3 regions of the Bradyrhizobium sp. KBS0727 genome follow, and region 2 is predicted to be linked to each of the others. Evidence: predicted binding sites of a transcription regulator. Region 2 holds the regulator's gene; each other region holds the start of a gene.
The links. Region 2 encodes PhoB, which activates phosphate uptake and scavenging genes when phosphate is short. Its sites were predicted from a motif close to TGTCATNNANCTGTCAT; they were not measured.
Positions count from the first base shown of each region.

Region 1: FFI89_RS20270 (DUF47 domain-containing protein) is a predicted target of PhoB. The motif match lies at 4,010-4,026, and genes of this name have one in related genera.
Region 3: FFI89_RS11150 (inorganic phosphate transporter) is a predicted target of PhoB. The motif match lies at 3,483-3,499, and genes of this name have one in related genera.

Region 1 covers NZ_CP042176.1:4,349,546-4,355,529, forward strand. The annotation lists gene FFI89_RS20255 (peptide chain release factor 3) at 215-1,834, opposite strand; gene sugE (quaternary ammonium compound efflux SMR transporter SugE) at 1,988-2,302, shown strand; gene FFI89_RS20265 (inorganic phosphate transporter) at 2,303-3,307, opposite strand; gene FFI89_RS20270 (DUF47 domain-containing protein) at 3,322-3,966, opposite strand; gene FFI89_RS20275 (branched-chain amino acid ABC transporter permease) at 4,121-5,089, opposite strand; gene FFI89_RS20280 (branched-chain amino acid ABC transporter permease) at 5,091-5,984, opposite strand, start outside.
Region 2 covers NZ_CP042176.1:800,886-806,869, forward strand. The annotation lists gene pstC (phosphate ABC transporter permease subunit PstC) at 1-117, shown strand, start outside; gene pstA (phosphate ABC transporter permease PstA) at 119-964, shown strand; gene pstB (phosphate ABC transporter ATP-binding protein PstB) at 961-1,785, shown strand; gene phoU (phosphate signaling complex protein PhoU) at 1,808-2,524, shown strand; gene phoB (phosphate regulon transcriptional regulator PhoB) at 2,553-3,257, shown strand; gene FFI89_RS03730 (GcrA family cell cycle regulator) at 3,445-3,954, opposite strand; gene FFI89_RS03735 (aspartate aminotransferase family protein) at 4,531-5,739, shown strand; gene argF (ornithine carbamoyltransferase) at 5,739-5,984, shown strand, end outside.
Region 3 covers NZ_CP042176.1:2,456,361-2,462,344, forward strand. The annotation lists gene FFI89_RS11140 (GMC family oxidoreductase) at 1-107, opposite strand, end outside; gene FFI89_RS11145 (M20 aminoacylase family protein) at 435-1,607, shown strand; gene FFI89_RS11150 (inorganic phosphate transporter) at 1,809-3,437, opposite strand; partial or broken gene FFI89_RS11155 (TIGR03915 family putative DNA repair protein) at 3,820-4,479, opposite strand; gene FFI89_RS11160 (ImuA family protein) at 4,709-5,506, shown strand; gene FFI89_RS11165 (DNA polymerase Y family protein) at 5,691-5,984, shown strand, end outside.

The DNA of each region.
Region 1 (5,984 bases), 3.5 Mb from region 2:
AGCTTCGGCGAGCCAGCATGGCAGTGCCGCGGCGAAGCCTTGACGTAGCCGGGACCGGGCGATCCGGTATTCCAGCGACAGCGGTGATGTAAGGAGAAGCTGCGGCGTACTGGGTCACCCGCCTTCGCGGGTGACGACGACGGGGCGGAGCCGCGGAACGGCTACTCTCGCGGAGGACTGCCACGGGAGTTAGGGTGGGCAGCGCCCTTCCCGCCTACGCCTTTTTCTTCACGTCCTTGACGTTCGAAAAATTGATGCCTTCGGCGCGCTCGCGGGTATAGCCGAGATAGAATTCGTTCTTGGCCATGAACACCGGGTCGCCGTCGACGTCGTCGGCGATGCCGGAATTGTTGGCGGCAACGAACGCGTCGAGCTTCTTGCGATCGTCGGAGGAAATCCAGCGCGCCAGCTGGAATTCCGAAACTTCGAATTCCACGGGCAGCGAATATTCGGCGTCGAGCCGGGCCTTGAGCACGTCGAGCTGCAGCGGACCGACGACGCCGACCAGCGCCGGCGCGCCGTCGCGCGGCCGGAACACCTGCACCACGCCCTCTTCCGACATCTGCTGCAGCGCCTCTTTCAGCTTCTTGGCCTTCATCGCATCCGTCAGGCGGACGCGGCGGACGATTTCCGGCGCAAAACTGGGAACGCCGACGAAGGTGATGTCCTCGCCCTCGGTCAGCGTGTCGCCGATCCGCAAGGTGCCGTGATTGGGAATGCCGACGACGTCGCCGGCGAACGCCTCATCCGCCACCGAGCGGTCCTGGGCGAAGAAGAATTGCGGTGACGACAGCGACATGTTCTTGCCGGTGCGCACCAGCTTCGCCTTCATGCCGCGGCTGAGCTTGCCGGAGCACAGCCGCGCGAACGCGATGCGATCGCGATGGTTCGGATCCATATTGGCCTGGATCTTGAACACGAAGGCGCTCATGCGCGGCTCGGCCGCCTCGACCTTGCGCAGATTCGAATCTTGCGCGCGCGGCGGCGGCGCGAACTTGCCGAGGCCTTCCAAGAGATCGCCGACGCCGAAATTGCGCAGCGCGCTGCCGAAATAGACCGGCGTCAGATGGCCTTCGCGAAACGCCGCCAGTTCGAACGGCTTGCAGGCTTCCGACACCAGCGCGAGTTCGTCCTTGATCTCGGCGACGTCGAGATTGGCGTTGCGGCCGGCGAGTTCGGCGATGTCGATCTGTTGCGCCGCGCCGGTCTTGGCGCCGCCGCCTTCAAGCAGCCGCACGCCGCCATTGATGACGTCATAGGTGCCGAGGAAGTCGCGGCCGCGGCCGACCGGCCACGTCATCGGCGTGGTGTCGAGCGCCAGCGTCTTTTCGATCTCATCCAGCAGGTCGAACGTGTCGCGGCTCTCGCGGTCCATCTTGTTGATGAAGGTGATGATCGGGATATCGCGCAGCCGGCAGACCTCGAACAGCTTCCGGGTGCGCGCCTCGATGCCCTTGGCGGCGTCGATCACCATGACCGCGCTGTCGACCGCGGTCAGCGTGCGATAGGTGTCTTCCGAAAAGTCCTCATGGCCCGGCGTGTCCAAGAGGTTGAAGACGAGGTCCTGGAATTCGAACGTCATCACCGAGGTCACGACCGAGATACCGCGCTCGCGCTCGATCTTCATCCAGTCGGAGCGGGTATTGCGCCGCTCGCCCTTGGCCTTGACCTGACCGGCCAGGTTGATGGCGCCGCCGAACAGCAGCAGCTTTTCGGTCAGCGTGGTCTTGCCGGCGTCCGGGTGGGAAATGATGGCAAAAGTCCGCCGCCGCGCCACTTCATCTGATAGCAGCGACCGGGACGGCGATTCGGTGGGAACAACGATGTCGGACATGAAGCGAGCGTTTGGCAGGGAAAACCGGCGCAATCAAGGGTGATTTGGCAATTGCGCCATGCCGGTGCAACCCCCATATCCGGTGGGGAGGACGGCCTTCCGATCAGCACAACATCCGCGGGGACGACCCTGCCTGTACATGGAGGGTTTGTCATGGCTTGGGCTGTGTTGTTGGCTGCCGGCCTGCTGGAAATCGTCTGGGCCATCGGCCTCAAATATACCGAAGGCTTTACGCGGCTCACCCCGTCTGTCCTGACGCTCGCGGCCATGGCCGGAAGCGTCCTCCTGCTCGGACTGGCGCTGAAGACATTGCCGATCGGAACCGCCTACGCCGTATGGACCGGGATCGGCGCCGTGGGAACAGCGATCCTCGGGATCTTCCTATTCGGCGAACCGGCTTCCGTGCTTCGCTTGGCCAGCATCGGCCTGATCGTGGCCGGCATCGTCGGGCTCAAACTGGTCACCTGATCAGCGCAGCAGCGTCACCGCCCAATAGGCCAGCGCCGCCACGATGGCGGAGGCCGGAATGGTGATCACCCAGGCATAGACGATCGAACTCGCCACGTTCCAGCGCACCGCCGAAACCCGCCGCGCCGCGCCGACGCCGACGATGGCGCCGGTAATGGTGTGGGTAGTGGATACGGGAACCCCGAGATAGGTGGCCATGAACAGGGTCGCCGCACCGCCGGTTTCCGCACAAAAGCCCTGCATCGGCGTCAGCTTGGTGATCCGCAATCCCATGGTGCGAACGATCCGCCAGCCGCCCATCAGGGTGCCCAGCGCCATCGCGGTCTGGCACGCCATCACCACCCAGAACGGAATCTCGAAATGGTCGCCGAGGTGGCCCTGCGAATACAACAGCACCGCGATGATGCCCATGGTCTTTTGCGCGTCGTTGCCGCCATGGCCGAGCGAATAGAGCGAGGCTGAGACGAATTGCAAAATGCGAAAGGCGCGGTCGACCGCAAACGGCGTCGAACGCACCGACAGCCAGGACACGATCGCGACCAGCACCAGCGCCAGCAGGAAGCCGACCAGCGGCGACAGCACGATCGCCAGCAGCGTCTTGGTGAGTCCGCTCCAGACGGCGGCCGAGAAACCCGCCTTCGCCATGCCGGCGCCGACCAGTCCACCGATCAAGGCGTGCGAACTGCTGGAGGGAATACCCAGCGCCCAGGTGATCAGGTTCCAGACGATCGCGCCCACCAGCGCGCCGAAGATCACCTGCGCATCGACGATGCTCGGTTCGATGATTCCGGTGCCGATGGTATTGGCGACGTGGAGCCCGAACACCGCGAAGGCGACGAAGTTGAAGAACGCGGCCCAGACCACCGCATATTGCGGACGCAGCACCCGGGTCGACACGATCGTCGCGATCGAATTGGCGGCGTCGTGCAATCCGTTGAGGAAGTCGAACAGCAGCGCGACCGCGATTAATCCGGTCAGAATCGGAAGACCAAGCGTGGCGTCCACTGCGCGGCCCTGCCCTATACCTGTTCGATCACGATACTATTGATCTCATTGGCGACGTCGTCGAAGCGGTCCGCAACCTTTTCGAGATGCTTGTAGATCTCGGCGCCGACCACGAAATCCATGGCGTTGGCAGTGCGATGCTTGAGGAACAGTTCCTTCAGCCCGATATCGTGGAGGTCGTCGACGCGGCCTTCCAGCTTGCCGAGTTCCTCGGTGATCGCGGTCAGCATCGCGACGTTTTCGCCGATCGACTGCATCAGCGGCAAGGCGCGGCCGACCAGATTGGCGCACTCGACGAGCAACGTTCCGATCTCGCGCATCGGCGGCTCGAAGGTGCGCACCTCGAACAACACGACGGCCTTCGCGGTCTGCTGCATCTGGTCGATGGCATCGTCCATCGCGGCGATCAGGTTCTTGATGTCGACGCGGTCGAACGGCGTGATGAAGGTGCGGCGAACGGCGGTCAGCACTTCGCGGGTGATGCCGTCGGCCTCGTTCTCGAACTGGTTGACGCGCTGGCAGAACACCGGCGTCTCGTCGCCGCCGCGCAGCATGTCCTGCAACGCCGTTGCCCCCTGCACGACCGTCTGGGCATGCCGGTCAAACAGCTCGAAAAACCGCTCTTCCTTGGGCAAGAAAGCACGAAACCAGCGCATCAGCATCGGCAAGAATCCATCGTTCTGGCAGGGCCGCCGGGCGGCCCGTCACAAAACTGTCATAGACCATTCGAGCGCAAAGCGCGCGACGGCAGGTCCCGGGAACCCGGTCATCCACCGCTTTGTGGAGCCGAAAATGCGGCCAAAACCGGCTGGTTTAGAGCGATCGCCGGAAATAATGCGCGATCTCGCCGATCACGCCGCGGCGGAACGTCAGCACGCAGGCCACGAAGATCACGCCCTGGATCACCGTCACCCACTGGCCGAAACCTGCCAGATATTGCTGCATGGCGATGATGACGAAGGCGCCGACCACCGGACCGAATACCGTCCCGAGACCGCCGACCAGGGTCATCAGCACGATTTCACCGGACATCGACCAGTGCACGTCGGTGAGCGAGGCGTTCTGCGCCACGAACACCTTCAGCGAACCGGCGAAGCCGGCGATGGTACCGGACAGGATATAGGCCACCAGCTTGTACTGGTCGGTCTTGTAGCCCAACGAGACCGCGCGCGGCTCGTTCTCGCGGATCGCCTTCAGCACCTCGCCGAACGGCGAGTTGATGGTGCGGTAGATCAGCAGGAAGCCGATGAGGAAGCCGGCAAGCACGACGTAGTAGAGCACCGTCGGCTTGGAGAGGTCGAAAATCCCGAACAGATGACCCTGCGGGATGCCCTGGATGCCGTCCTCGCCATGGGTGAACGGCGTCTGCAGGTAGATGAAATACAGAAGCTGCGACAGCGCCAGCGTGATCATCGAGAAGTAGATGCCCTGGCGACGGATCGCGACCAGCCCGGTGATGACGCCGAGCGCGGCCGCACCGGCGGTGCCCGCCAGGATGCCGAGTTCGGGGGACAGCCCCCAGACCTTCAGCGCATGCGCGGAGATGTAGCCCGCGGTGCCCAGAAACATCGCGTGGCCGAATGAAAGCAGACCGCCATAGCCGATCAGCAAGTTGAAGGCGCAGGCCAGCAGCGCAAAGCACAACGCCTGCATCACGAAGAACGGGTAGATACCGGTCCAGGGCACGACAGCCAGCAGCACCGCCATCAAGGCGAACACGATCATCTCGTCGCGCAGCGCGCGCGGCGTTACCGGAAGAGTGTCGTCAGTCAATGCGCTCATGTCAGGCCGCCCGTCCGGTCAGTCCCGTTGGCTTCACCAGCAACACCAGCACCATCAGGACGAAGACCACGGTGTTGGAAGCCTCGGGATAAAAGTATTTGGTCAGTCCTTCGATCACGCCGAGCGCAAAGCCCGTGATGATCGAGCCCATGATGGACCCCATGCCGCCGATCACCACCACCGCGAACACGACGATGATCAGATCGGCGCCCATCAGCGGCCGGACCTGGTTGATCGGCGCCGACAACACGCCGGCGAGTGCCGCGAGGCCGACGCCGAGCCCGTAGGTCAGCGTGATCATCCGGGGCACGTTGACGCCGAACGCGCGCACCAAAGTCGGGTTTTCGGTCGCCGCGCGCAGATAGGCGCCAAGTCGGGTCCGCTCGATCAGGTACCAGGTCCCAATGCAGACCACGAGCGAGAAGATCACTACCCAGCCGCGATAAATCGGCAGGAACATGAATCCCAGATTCATGCCGCCCTTCAGTTCATCGGGGATCGCGTAAGGCAGACCCGAGGATCCGAAATAATTCTGGAACACGCCCTGAATGATCAGCGCCATGCCGAACGTCAGCAGCAGCCCATAGAGATGGTCGAGGCCGGTAATCCATTTCAACATGGTTCGCTCGAGCACCATGCCAAACAGGCCCACAATGACGGGGGCCAACAACAGCGCCCACCAGTAATTGAGGCCAATGTCGACGTGGAACGTTTGTGTGGCCGGCAGCGATTTCCATCCCACGAACGGCCACTGCACAAGGTTCAGCAGGGTCATCCAGATGTTGGTAAAAAATGAACCGAGTGTCGGAGGGTCGATGCCGTTCAGCAGAAAGAACGCGACAAACGCGCCCATCATGTAAACCGCGCCATGGGCGAAATTGATGATGTTGAGCAT
Region 2 (5,984 bases):
GGGCTGCACCAGTCCGGGCTGATCCTGCTCGGCCTGCTGCTGTTTGTGCTGACCTTCTTCGTGCTCTCGGCCGCGCGGCTGATGCTGATGCGGCTGGAAAAGAAGGCGGGGAACTGAGATGAACCCGATTTACGCCTCCCGCCGCCGCTTCGACATCGTGGTCCGGGCGCTGTGCGTCGGCGCCGCTCTGTTCGGCGTCACCTGGCTCGCGCTGATCCTGTTCACGCTGTTCTACAACGGCCTCGCCGGCATCAATTTCGCGGTGTTCTACCAGGACACGCCGCCGCCCGGATCGACCGAGGGCGGCCTGCGCAACGCCATCGTCGGCTCGATCATCATGACCGTGATCGGGGTCGGCATCGGCGCGCCGCTCGGCCTGTTCGCCGGCACCTATCTGGCCGAATACGGCAAGCACGACAAACTTACCTCGGTGATCCGCTTCATCAACGACATCCTGTTGAGCGCGCCATCGATCATCATCGGCCTGTTCGTCTATGGCGCCATCGTAGTCCCGATGGGCGGCTTCTCGGCCTTTGCCGGCTGTCTGGCGCTCGCGGTGATCGTCATCCCCGTGGTGGTGCGCACCACCGAGGACATGCTGGGGCTGGTGCCCAATCCCCTGCGTGAAGCGGCCTCGGCGCTCGGCCTGCCGCGTTCGCTGGTGATCCGCCGCATAGCCTACCGCGCCGCGCGCTCCGGCCTGATCACCGGCGTGCTGCTCGCCACCGCCCGCGTCGCCGGCGAAACCGCGCCGCTGCTGTTCACCGCCCTGTCGAACCAGTTCTTCAGCCTCAACCTGACTAAGACGATGGCGAATCTTCCGGTCACCATCAACAATTTCGTGCAGAGCCCCTATGTCTACTGGAAGCAGCTCGCCTGGAGCGGCGCCCTGATCATCACGCTCACCGTGCTCGCCCTGAATATTGGCGCGCGAATTCTCGGCGCCGAGAGGACAACGAAATGAACGATCTTTCCGTATCCGTCAGCGTTCCCGGCGCCGGCGTGCCGTCGATGCCGCATCAGCCGGAAGCTTCGGCCAAGGTGACGGCGCGCGGCCTGAACTTTTACTACGGCGAGCACCACGCGCTGAAGAACATCAACCTCGCGCTCGGCACCAACCGCGTCACCGCCTTCATCGGCCCGTCCGGCTGTGGCAAGTCGACCCTGCTGCGGATCTTCAACCGGATGTACGACCTCTATCCGGGCCAGAGGGCCACCGGGCAGCTGATGCTCGACCAGACCAACATCCTCGACCCCAAGCTCGATCTCAACCTGCTGCGCGCCCGCGTCGGCATGGTGTTCCAGAAGCCGACGCCGTTCCCGATGACGATCTACGAGAACATTGCCTTCGGCATTCGCCTCTACGAGAAGATCTCCAAGTCCGAGATGGACGGCCGGGTCGAGAAGGCGCTGCGCGGCGGCGCGCTGTGGAACGAGGTCAAGGACAAGCTCAACGCCAGTGGCCTCAGCCTGTCCGGCGGCCAGCAGCAGCGGCTCTGCATCGCCCGCACGGTCGCGGTGCGGCCCGAGGTGATCCTGTTCGACGAGCCCTGTTCGGCGCTCGATCCGATCTCGACCGCCAAGGTCGAGGAACTGATCCAGGAACTGGCGGAGGACTACACCATCGCCATCGTTACCCATAACATGCAGCAGGCGGCGCGCGTCTCCGACAAGACCGCCTTCATGTACCTCGGCGAGCTGGTCGAGTTCGATGACACCAACAAGATATTCACCTCGCCGAGCGATCGACGAACCCAGGACTACATCACCGGCCGGTTCGGCTAGCTTGATCCGGAGGAGATAACACATGGCTTCTGAACACACCGCCAAGGCGTTCGACAGCGATCTGCAGGAACTGACCCGCCTGGTCGCGGAAATGGGCGGCCTCGCCGAACGCATGATCACCGAATCCGTCGATGCGCTGGTTCGCCGCGACATCGCGCTCGGCAACCGCGTCGTCGCCTCCGACGCCGAGATCGACCGCCTGCAGCACATCATCGAGGAACGCGCGGTGCTGACCATCGCGCGGCGCCAGCCGATGGCGATCGACCTGCGCGAGATCGTCGGCGCCATGCGCGTTGCCACCGATCTCGAACGGATCGGCGACCTCGCCAAGAACATGGGCAAGCGGGTCGCGGCGCTGGAGAACGATTTCCAGCCGCTGAAGCTGATCCGCGGCCTCGAGCACATGACCGACCTGGTGCAGTCGCAGGTCAAGTCGGTGCTGGACGCCTATGCCGCGCACGACCTGCCGGCGGCGATGGCGGTCTGGAAGGGCGACGAGGAAGTCGACGCCATCTGCACCTCGCTGTTCCGCGAACTCTTGACCTATATGATGGAAGATCCGCGCAACATCTCGTTCTGCATTCACCTGATGTTCTGCGCCAAGAATATCGAGCGGATCGGCGACCACGCCACTAACATTGCCGAAACCGTATTCTACATGATCGAGGGTCAGCAGATTCTCGACAAGCGCCCGAAGGGCGACATGACGACGTTCGCCACGACAGTACCCGGTAACTGACGCGTCGAAACCAAGGGAAGCAGAATCGATGAACGCACGCATTCTGGTAGTTGAAGACGAGGAAGCGCTGACCACGCTGCTGCGCTACAATCTCGATGCCGAAGGCTACGACGTCGAAACCGTCGGCCGCGGCGATGACGCCGATACAAGGCTGAAGGAGCGGGTGCCCGACCTGATCGTGCTCGACTGGATGCTGCCGGGCCTGTCCGGCATCGAACTGTGCCGGCGCTTGCGGGCGCGGCCGGAGACCAAGCAGCTGCCGATCATCATGCTGACCGCGCGCGGCGAGGAAAGCGAGCGCGTCCGTGGCCTTGCCACCGGCGCCGACGACTACATCGTAAAGCCCTTTTCGGTGCCGGAATTGCTGGCACGGGTGAAGGGTCTGTTGCGGCGCGCCAGCCCGGAGCGGCTCGCCACCGTGCTGACGTACGGCGATATCGAACTCGACCGCGAGAAACGCCGCGTCGCCCGCTCCGGCCGCCAGATCGATCTCGGCCCGACCGAGTATCGCCTGCTGGAATTCTTCCTGGAGCATCCCGGCCGTGTGTTCTCGCGCGAGCAGTTGCTCGACAGCGTCTGGGGCCGCGACATCTATATCGACGAACGCACCGTCGACGTGCACATCGGCCGCCTGCGCAAGCTGCTCAATCCCGGCCGCGAGCAGGATCCGATCCGCACCGTGCGCGGCGCCGGCTACGCGCTGGACGATCGCTTTGCGAAGGCGGAGTCGTAACTACTGTCGTCCCGGCCTTGAGCTGGGACCGATACCCGCCGATGTTGATTGTCTAACAGAGCTGGAGCTTCAGCTCGGCATAACCACGCACGTCTGTGGTTATGGGTCCCGGCGCCTGTGCGCAATAGGCCGGGACGACGGCGGATATAGTCCGCTCAATTCACGACACAGATAGCATCGCGTAAGTTTACCTGGTCGGCTTCGGCGCCGGGCGGCGGCGATCGGAGGCCGGCTGATAGGCGACGCGCGAGTGATGCGCGCAGTAGGGCAGGCCGGAGAGCGCCTTGCCGCCGCAGAAGAAGAAGTCCGAACTCGAGGGATCGCCGACCGGCCAGTGGCAGGTGGCCTCGTTCAATTCCAGCAGCGACAGCCGCTGGCTCATCGGCACGACGTTGTCGTAGGAGATCGGATCCGGCTCCATCTCGACTTCGAAGGCATGGGCGAGCGCAGTGTTGCCGCGCGAGACCGGACGCGCCACCCGCATCATGTGCTGGGCGGGCCGGGCCTTGCGCTGGCGCGGGGCGGCCGAGGAGGGGCTCTTGGCGCGGCCGGACAGACCGAGCCGGTGCACCTTGCCGATCACGGCATTTCGCGTCACATTCCCAAGTTCCGCGGCGATCTGGCTGGCGGACAGGCCGCCTTCCCAGAGCTTCTTAAGCTGCTCGACGCGATCGTCGGACCAGGTCAATACGGTCATCGAATTCTTCCCTTCGCTTCGCGCGGGCCAACCGGGGGCAGCGCTGGCGATGCCAAATCTCCAAAATCCCTGCGGTCAGAATCCCTTAGCCCTCGCCGGGCGCGAAAGTCGCGCCCGAACGTGTACGCTGAACACATGGACTCAAGAGGATCAGAACTGCCGCACGAGATGTCGTACCCGACAGCCCAGACGCTACAATATGGCGTGACTCTGGCGCAAGAGTCCGCAGCTAAGCGTCCACATGTTCCGACATCTAGGCATTGCAATGCGTGTTTTCCACCACACCGGAAATGTACGGATTGCCTTTTATCGCAGTGCAGGAAGGCGGCTGGAGCATGATCCGGAAAAGTGGACACCGGTTTTCCGAGAAGATCATGCTCAAACAAGAAGGTGAACGAGCCTGCGAAGCAGGCTCTACGGCGTGTTGACACGTTCCGTCGCCAGCATAGAATGCCCTGACGTGCCGCCCCAAAAGGCGGCACGTTTTGTTTTCGGGTGGCCGGTGGTTGCGTGCGCGAAGGCTCGCGCACCCTGGCAGCTCGCAAACGGACTGCTCTCAAACCTCAAGTGATCGCCATGACCCATAGCGCCGCGTCGCATCTGCTCCCCGTATTCGCCAGGGTCGACCTTGGCTTCGAACGCGGCGAGGGCGCCTGGCTGGTCGCCACCAACGGCGATCGCTATCTCGACTTCACCTCGGGCGTCGCGGTCAATGCGCTGGGCCACGCCCATCCGCAACTGGTCGCAGCGCTGCAGGAACAGGCCACGAAACTGTGGCACATGTCGAACCTGTTCAAGTCGCCCGACGGCGACAAGCTCGCCGCGCGGCTGTGCGAGCAGAGCTTTGCCGACTATGTGTTCTTCTGCAATTCCGGCGCCGAGGCGATGGAATGCGTGATCAAGGTGACGCGCAAGTATCAGGCCGCCAAGGGTCATCCCGAGCGCTATCGCATCATCACTTTCGAAGGCGCGTTCCATGGCCGCACGCTGGCGACCTTGGCCGCGACCGGCTCCGCCAAATATCTCGAGGGTTTTGGGCCGCCGATGGACGGCTTCGACCAGGTGCCGCATGGCGATCTCGAAGCGGTGAAGAAGGCGATCGGCCCGCACACCGCCGGCATCCTGATCGAGCCGGTGCAGGGCGAGGGCGGCGTGCGCTCGGCGCCGAACGCGTTCTTCAAGGGCTTGCGCGAATTGTGCGACAAGCACGGCCTGCTGCTGGCGTTCGACGAGGTGCAGACCGGCATGGGCCGCACCGGCGATCTGTTCGCCTACAAGCGCCTCGGCGTCACCCCCGACGTGATGTCGCTGGCGAAAGCGCTCGGCGGCGGTTTCCCGATCGGGGCGTGCCTGGCGACCGCGGAAGCCGCGTCCGGCATGACGCCGGGCTCGCATGGCTCGACCTTCGGCGGCAACCCGCTGGCGATCGCGGCCGCCAACGCCGTGCTCGACGTGATGCTGAAGCCCGGCTTCTTCGACCACGTGCGGAAGATGTCGCTGCTGTTGAAACAGAAACTGGCCTCGGTGGTCGATCGCTATCCGAACGTGCTGTCGGAAGTGCGCGGCGAGGGGCTCCTGGTCGGCGTCAAGGCCGTGGTGCCCTCGGGCGATCTCGTCAATGCGTTGCGTGATCAAAAGCTGCTCACCGTCGGCGCCGGCGACAATGTGGTGCGCTTCCTCGCGCCCCTGATCGTGAACGAGGCCGAGATCGAGCAGTCCGTGCAAATGCTCGAGCGCGCCTGCATCGCGCTGTCAGGGGCACCGTTGAAGAAGGCGGCGGGGTAATGAGCAAGCCCGTCCGTCACTTTCTCGACATCAGCGAACTGCCGCTTCAAGAGCTGCGCAACATACTCGACGCCGGCGCCGCCATGAAGGCGAAGCTGAAGGCGCATGAAAAGGTCAACAAGCCGCTCGAAGGCAAGACGCTGGCGATGATCTTCGAACGGCCGTCGACCCGGACGCGGGTGTCGTTCGACGTCGGCATGCGCCAGCTCGGCGGCGAGTCCATCATGCTGACCGGCGCGGAGATG
Region 3 (5,984 bases), 1.7 Mb from region 2:
AGGACGCGGTTTTTGGGGTCGGCTGATAGCCGGTTGGCCATGATGCAGCCGGCCGTTCCCGCGCCGACGACGATATAGTCGAAATCACCTTCAAGCCTTTTCGGCATTGTCCGCCCATTCATGACCGTCGTCATGCCCGGCCTTAGCAGTCTGCTTTTACGCAGACTGCGTATACTTGTCTGCGCCGCCGGGCATCCACGTCTTGCTTTCGGCTCTCCATACCAGATGGCCGGGACCCGTCTACACCAAGAGGCTTCGCCGGGGCATAGGCGAGCGGAAGCGACGCCGTCCTTTGGACGGCTATGCCCGGCCATGACGGCGGGGAAGGGGCCGTCTGCAAAGGGGCTAGGACGGCCGTCCCGCAGGCTGTTGGGCGGATCGCCCCTTGCATGCTACAGAGGTAAAACCGTTCTAACCTGAGGTCCAGAATCCCCATGCCAATTGTCAACCGCGTCGCCGATCTGCAACCCGATATCCAGGCCTGGCGCCGCGATATCCATGAAAATCCCGAACTGCTGTACGAAGTACACCGCACCGCAGCATTCGTGGCGGACCGCTTGCGCGAATTCGGCTGCGACGAGGTCGCTACCGGCCTTGGCAAGACCGGCGTCGTCGGCGTCATCAAGGGCAAAAGGCCGGCCGGCAAGGGCGAAATCAAGGTGATCGGGCTGCGGGCCGACATGGACGCGCTGCCGATCGAGGAGGCGACCAGCCTTCCTTACGCCTCCAAGACGCCGGGCCTGATGCATGCCTGCGGCCATGACGGCCACACCGCGATGCTGCTGGGCGCGGCCCGCTATCTCGCCGAGACCCGGAATTTCGCCGGCGACGCGGTCGTGATTTTCCAGCCGGCCGAAGAGGGCGGTGCCGGCGCGGCGGCAATGATCAAGGACGGGCTGATGGACCGGTTCGGCATCGAGCAGGTCTACGGCATGCATAATGGCCCGGGACTCCCGGTAGGTTCCTTCGCTATCCGTCCCGGTCCGATCATGGCCGCGACCGCCTCGATCGACATCAAGATCGAAGGCCTCGGCGGTCATGCCGCGCGTCCGCATAAATGCATCGATTCCGTGCTGGTCGGCTCGCAGTTGATCACGGCGCTGCAATCGATCGTTTCGCGCTCCGTCGATCCGCTGGAGTCGGCGGTGATCTCGATCTGCGAATTCCACGCCGGCAACGCCCGCAACGTGATCCCGCAGACCGCCGAACTGCGCGGCACCGTCCGCACGCTGACCCCGGAAACCCGCGATCTGATCGAGAAGCGCGTGCACGAGGTGATCGCGGGCGTGGCGCAGATCACCGGCGCCAAGATCGATCTGGTGTATGAACACGGCTATCCCGTCACCCATAATCATCCGTCGCAAACCGAGTTCGCGACCCGGGTGGCGAAGGAAATCGCCGGCGAGGCCAACGTTCATGAATCGCCGCCGATGATGGGCGCGGAAGATTTCTCCTACATGCTGGAGGCGCGCCCGGGGGCGTTCATCTTCTGCGGCAACGGCGACAGCGCCGGCCTGCATCACCCCGCCTATAATTTCAACGACGAGGCGATCGTGTACGGCACCTCGTACTGGATCAAGCTGGTCGAGAATACGCTGGCGGCGTAATCGCCTGAACTTCGATCTCACGTGAAGGAAGGCCTGCATCTCCAATGCAGGCCTTCTTTATTTGCGCCTCACCTGGAGCCTTATCGGTTCTGATTCAATCAGAACCGGGCTCCAGCAATGGCGACATAAAAAGCCCGCGCCGTTGGCGCGGGCTTTTCTATCGCATTGCAGCGAGGAACGCTGCGTCAGTCTTCGCGGCGATCAGAACACGCGCGAGAAGATCAGGTAGAGCGTGCCGGACAGCAGGATTGCGGCCGGCAGGGTCAGGACCCACGCCATCACCATGTTGCGGATGGTGGCGATCTGCAGCCCCGAGCCGTTCGCCGCCATGGCACCGGCGACGCCGGACGACAGCACATGCGTCGTCGAGACCGGCAGGCCGAACATGTCGGCGGCGCCGATGGTGGCGGCGGCAACGAGCTCGGCGGAGGCGCCCTGCGCGTAGGTCAGGTGCGTCTTGCCGATCTTCTCGCCGACGGTGATGACGATGCGCTTCCAGCCGATCATGGTGCCGAGCCCAAGCGCGATCGCCACCGCGACCTTGACCCAAGTTGGAATGAACTTGGTGGCCTGGTCGAGCGAGCCTTTATAGGCGTTCAGGGTCGCGACCTCTTCCTTGTTGAGGTCGTTTTCCTTGTCCTTCATGAGGAAGCGGACGGCTTCCGAAGTCAGGTACATGTCGTTACGGGTGTTGCCGACGACTTCGGCCGGCACCTTGTTGAGCGAGCCGTATTTCGCGACCTGGTCGCCGACGTCTTTCACCAGCACGGCCAGCGAGGGGTAGGTGCCTTCGCTGATCTTGTGTTCGGCGACATACAGCGTCACCGCCGGGCGCGGATTGCCGATGATGCTGTGGCCGGCGCCCTTGGCGGCGACCACCCTGGAGGCGGCTTCCGAGGTCTTCTGGAACTGCGCCACCTGGGATTCCGGCAGCGCGCGGTTCAGCGCGTAGGCGGTCGGCACGGTGCCGATCAGGATCAGCATGATCAGGCCCATGCCCTTCTGGCCGTCGTTCGAACCATGCGCGAAGCTGACGCCGGTGCAGGTGGCGATCAACAGACCGCGGATCCAGAGCGGCGGCGCCTTGTTGCCTTCGGGCGCTGCGTACAGCGCCGGGTTGCGGACGATCGTCTTCAGGAGCAGCAGCAGGATGGCGGCGCAGACGAAGCCGACCAGCGGTGACAGCAACAGCGCGTAGCCGATCTCGGTGGCCTTGCCCCAGTCGACGCCAGAGGTGCCGTCACGGCCGCGCATCAGCGCATTGGCGACACCGACGCCAATGATCGAGCCGATCAGGGTGTGCGACGAGGAAGCCGGCAGGCCGAAATACCAGGTGCCGAGGTTCCACAGGATCGCGGCGATCAGCAGCGCGAACACCATCGCAAAGCCGGCGCTGCTTCCGACTTGTAGGATCAGTTCGACCGGCAGCAGCGAGACGATGCCGAAGGCGACCGCGCCCGAGGACAGCAGCACACCGAGGAAGTTGAAGAAGCCCGACCACATCACGGCGACTTCGGCCGGCAGCGAGTGGGTATAGATCACGGTAGCCACCGCGTTGGCGGTGTCGTGGAAGCCGTTGACGAACTCGAAGCCGAGCGCGATCAGCAGCGCCACGAACAGCAGGATATAGGGCAAATAGGACGTGACCCTGGTGCCGGTCGCGTCGACGTCGGCATAGATGCTGTAGGAGACGAACAACAATCCGGCGGCCAGAATGCCGAAGAAGATGATCATCGTCAGCGGATTAAAACCCTTGTCGAGATTGGGCCTGGAGGCCGGCTGGATGGGCGCTGGCTCGCCCATGGAAGAATTAATTGCAATATCGGTCATTCTGACGCCCTCAAATACATTGAGACGCTGTTTTGACCGATGGACTTGAAGGTTGGATGACAGTTGCGGCTATGCAGCGTGCTCGCTTGTATCCGCCGCGTTGCACAACTTTTCGCAGGGCTGGTCCCGTCTTCCCGGATCGACGCGCGGCCATGCCAATGCGGTGCGAACAGCGTGAGGCGGGGAAAAGGTAGGCCGCGCGCTGCGTGGCACCGGGGCTGGTGGCGCCGCGCAGCGCGTCGGCCTCAGGTGGAACGTCATGGCGTGAACAGGACGTTCTACGTTGCCGTCGAGAATGCGAATTCTCATTGATCAATTAAAGGTTGTACAGATGTTTGTCAAATTTTCCCACCGTTATATTTCATGGGAAATGGCGGTTCCGTCGCGTTTTGTGCCGCGCGGGATTGAAGATACTGGCGTAATAGCGCCGCCAGGTTTCCTCCAGGCGATCTTCCGTCGGCGCTTCGGCTTTGGCCACGCCCGGCGTGATCGAAACGGCGTGGCCGTCCCAATGCGCGCAGACATCAGGTGTCAGGATCGACCACGGCATGTCGGCGAAGCGTCGCGCGAAGAACGACGCGGCGAGTTCGACGATGTGATGTTCCGGTTCGAACCAGGCGACGTAATGCGCTTTCTGTTCGCGACCGACTTCGCGGAAGCGAACAAAGGCGTGCATCTTGTGCTCGTCGCGGCGCACGGCCTTTGCCATCGCCGCAACGTCAGAGACATCAGGGTCGGTCGCGATGTCGAGCAGATCGTGATGGTCGCGCAACCGCCACAGCAGGCGATAGAGCAGGGCAAACCGTTCGGGGTTGCGATGCAGGATCGCGGTCTGCGCCAGTTCGACGAACCTGCCCGATACGTTGAAGGTAGTGCCGTGCGTCGGCTCGGGCGGAGGTGACGTCGGTTCGAACAATTCCGGCGCGCTGCCGCGCACCCGCCACGTCACGTCGGCCGGCTTCACATCATTCAACGCCAGCGCCCGGGCGGCTTTGCGCCAGCCGTCGAAATCGGTTTCGCCGTCGAGGCTGATGAAGCGCATCGGCTAGTCCCTTTCGTCATTCCGAGCGAAACGGGTCGCGCGTCTACGCGCCCGATGGCAGATCCATCCTTGAATCCCTTTGATTCCACTCATGAATCGGTTCGACGCCGATCCCGATTGACTCTGCGGGTCCTGTTAGCTTTATATTAGAACATACCATGAACAAATGGGCCGGCCGCGGGTTCATTCGAAAGAACCGTTGAAGGCGAAATATCCAAAGGAGCGGGGCATGAGCACCGCACGCATCAACACGCTTGCGCGTTTGCGCGGCAGCATCGAGCGCATCGAAACGTCAGGTGATGCCTATGCGCATCCCAAGGCAGCGCTTGGCCACGCCGACGCCGACGCAACGTTGCGAGGCGGCCTCGTTTTGGCCGCGGTGCATGAGGTGTTTTCGGAAGGGCATCAAAGTGCGGCGGCCACCGGCTTCATCGCCGGCCTTGCCGGACGGCTGACGCCGCGCCGGCCGCTGGTCTGGGTGCGGCAGGATTTTTCCGAACTGGAATCCGGCGCGCTGTCGATGAGCGGGCTTTGCGAACTCGGCCTCGATCCGCGCCGGCTGGTGACCGTGCGTGCCGCGGACGCCGATGCCGCGCTGCGCACCGCCGCCGACGCGCTGGCCTGCGACGCGCTCGGCGCTGTCGTGCTGGAAGTCTGGGGCGAAGCGCGGCAGCTCGATCTCGTCGCCAGCCGCAAGCTTACATTGGCCGCGCAAGCCTCCGGCGTCACCGCCTTGCTGCTGCGGGTGGCGGCCACGCCGCAACCTTCGACCGCGGAAACAAGATGGATCGTGCGCGCGGCGCATTCGCCGCCGGCCTCGCCGTGGATCGGATGGGGCGCGCCGGTGTTCGATGCGCAACTCGTTCGTAACCGTCATGGCCCGGTCGGGCGGTGGATCATGGAATGGAAATGTGATGAGTGCCTTTTCAGCGAACCGGCGGCGTATCCTCAGCCTGTGGCTGCCACGCCTGCCCATCGACCGCATCAAGCGCAAGTTTACGCTCACGGTTTCAAGCAAACAGCGTGAGGCAAACTTTCACAATACAGGCAGTGCGCTCCCTCTCCCGCTTGCGGGGGAGGGTTGGGGTGGGGGTGTCTCCGCGAGTCATACTGCTCGTGTGGAGAGAGCTTCCCCCACCCGGATCGCATCTTTCGATGCGATCCGACCTAAGAGCGAGCTTCGCTCGTCTCGACCCCCGCAAGCGGGAGAGGTGAAGCAAGAAGCGCCCCACGTCGTCATCGCAAAGCAGAACAACGCGCTGGTGATCTATGCGCTCGACGATCTTGCCGCGCGCTCCGGTCTTTCGATCGGGCTGCCGCTCGCCAATGCCCGCGCGATCTGTCCGGAACTGACGGTGTTCGATGCCGACGAGGCCGCGGACGCCAAGACGCTGGAAGACATCGCCGACTGGTGCGACCGCTTCACGCCGCTGGTGGCGCTCGATCCGCCGCATGGCCTGTTCCTCGATATCACCGGCTGCGCCCATCTGTTCGGCGGCGAGGCC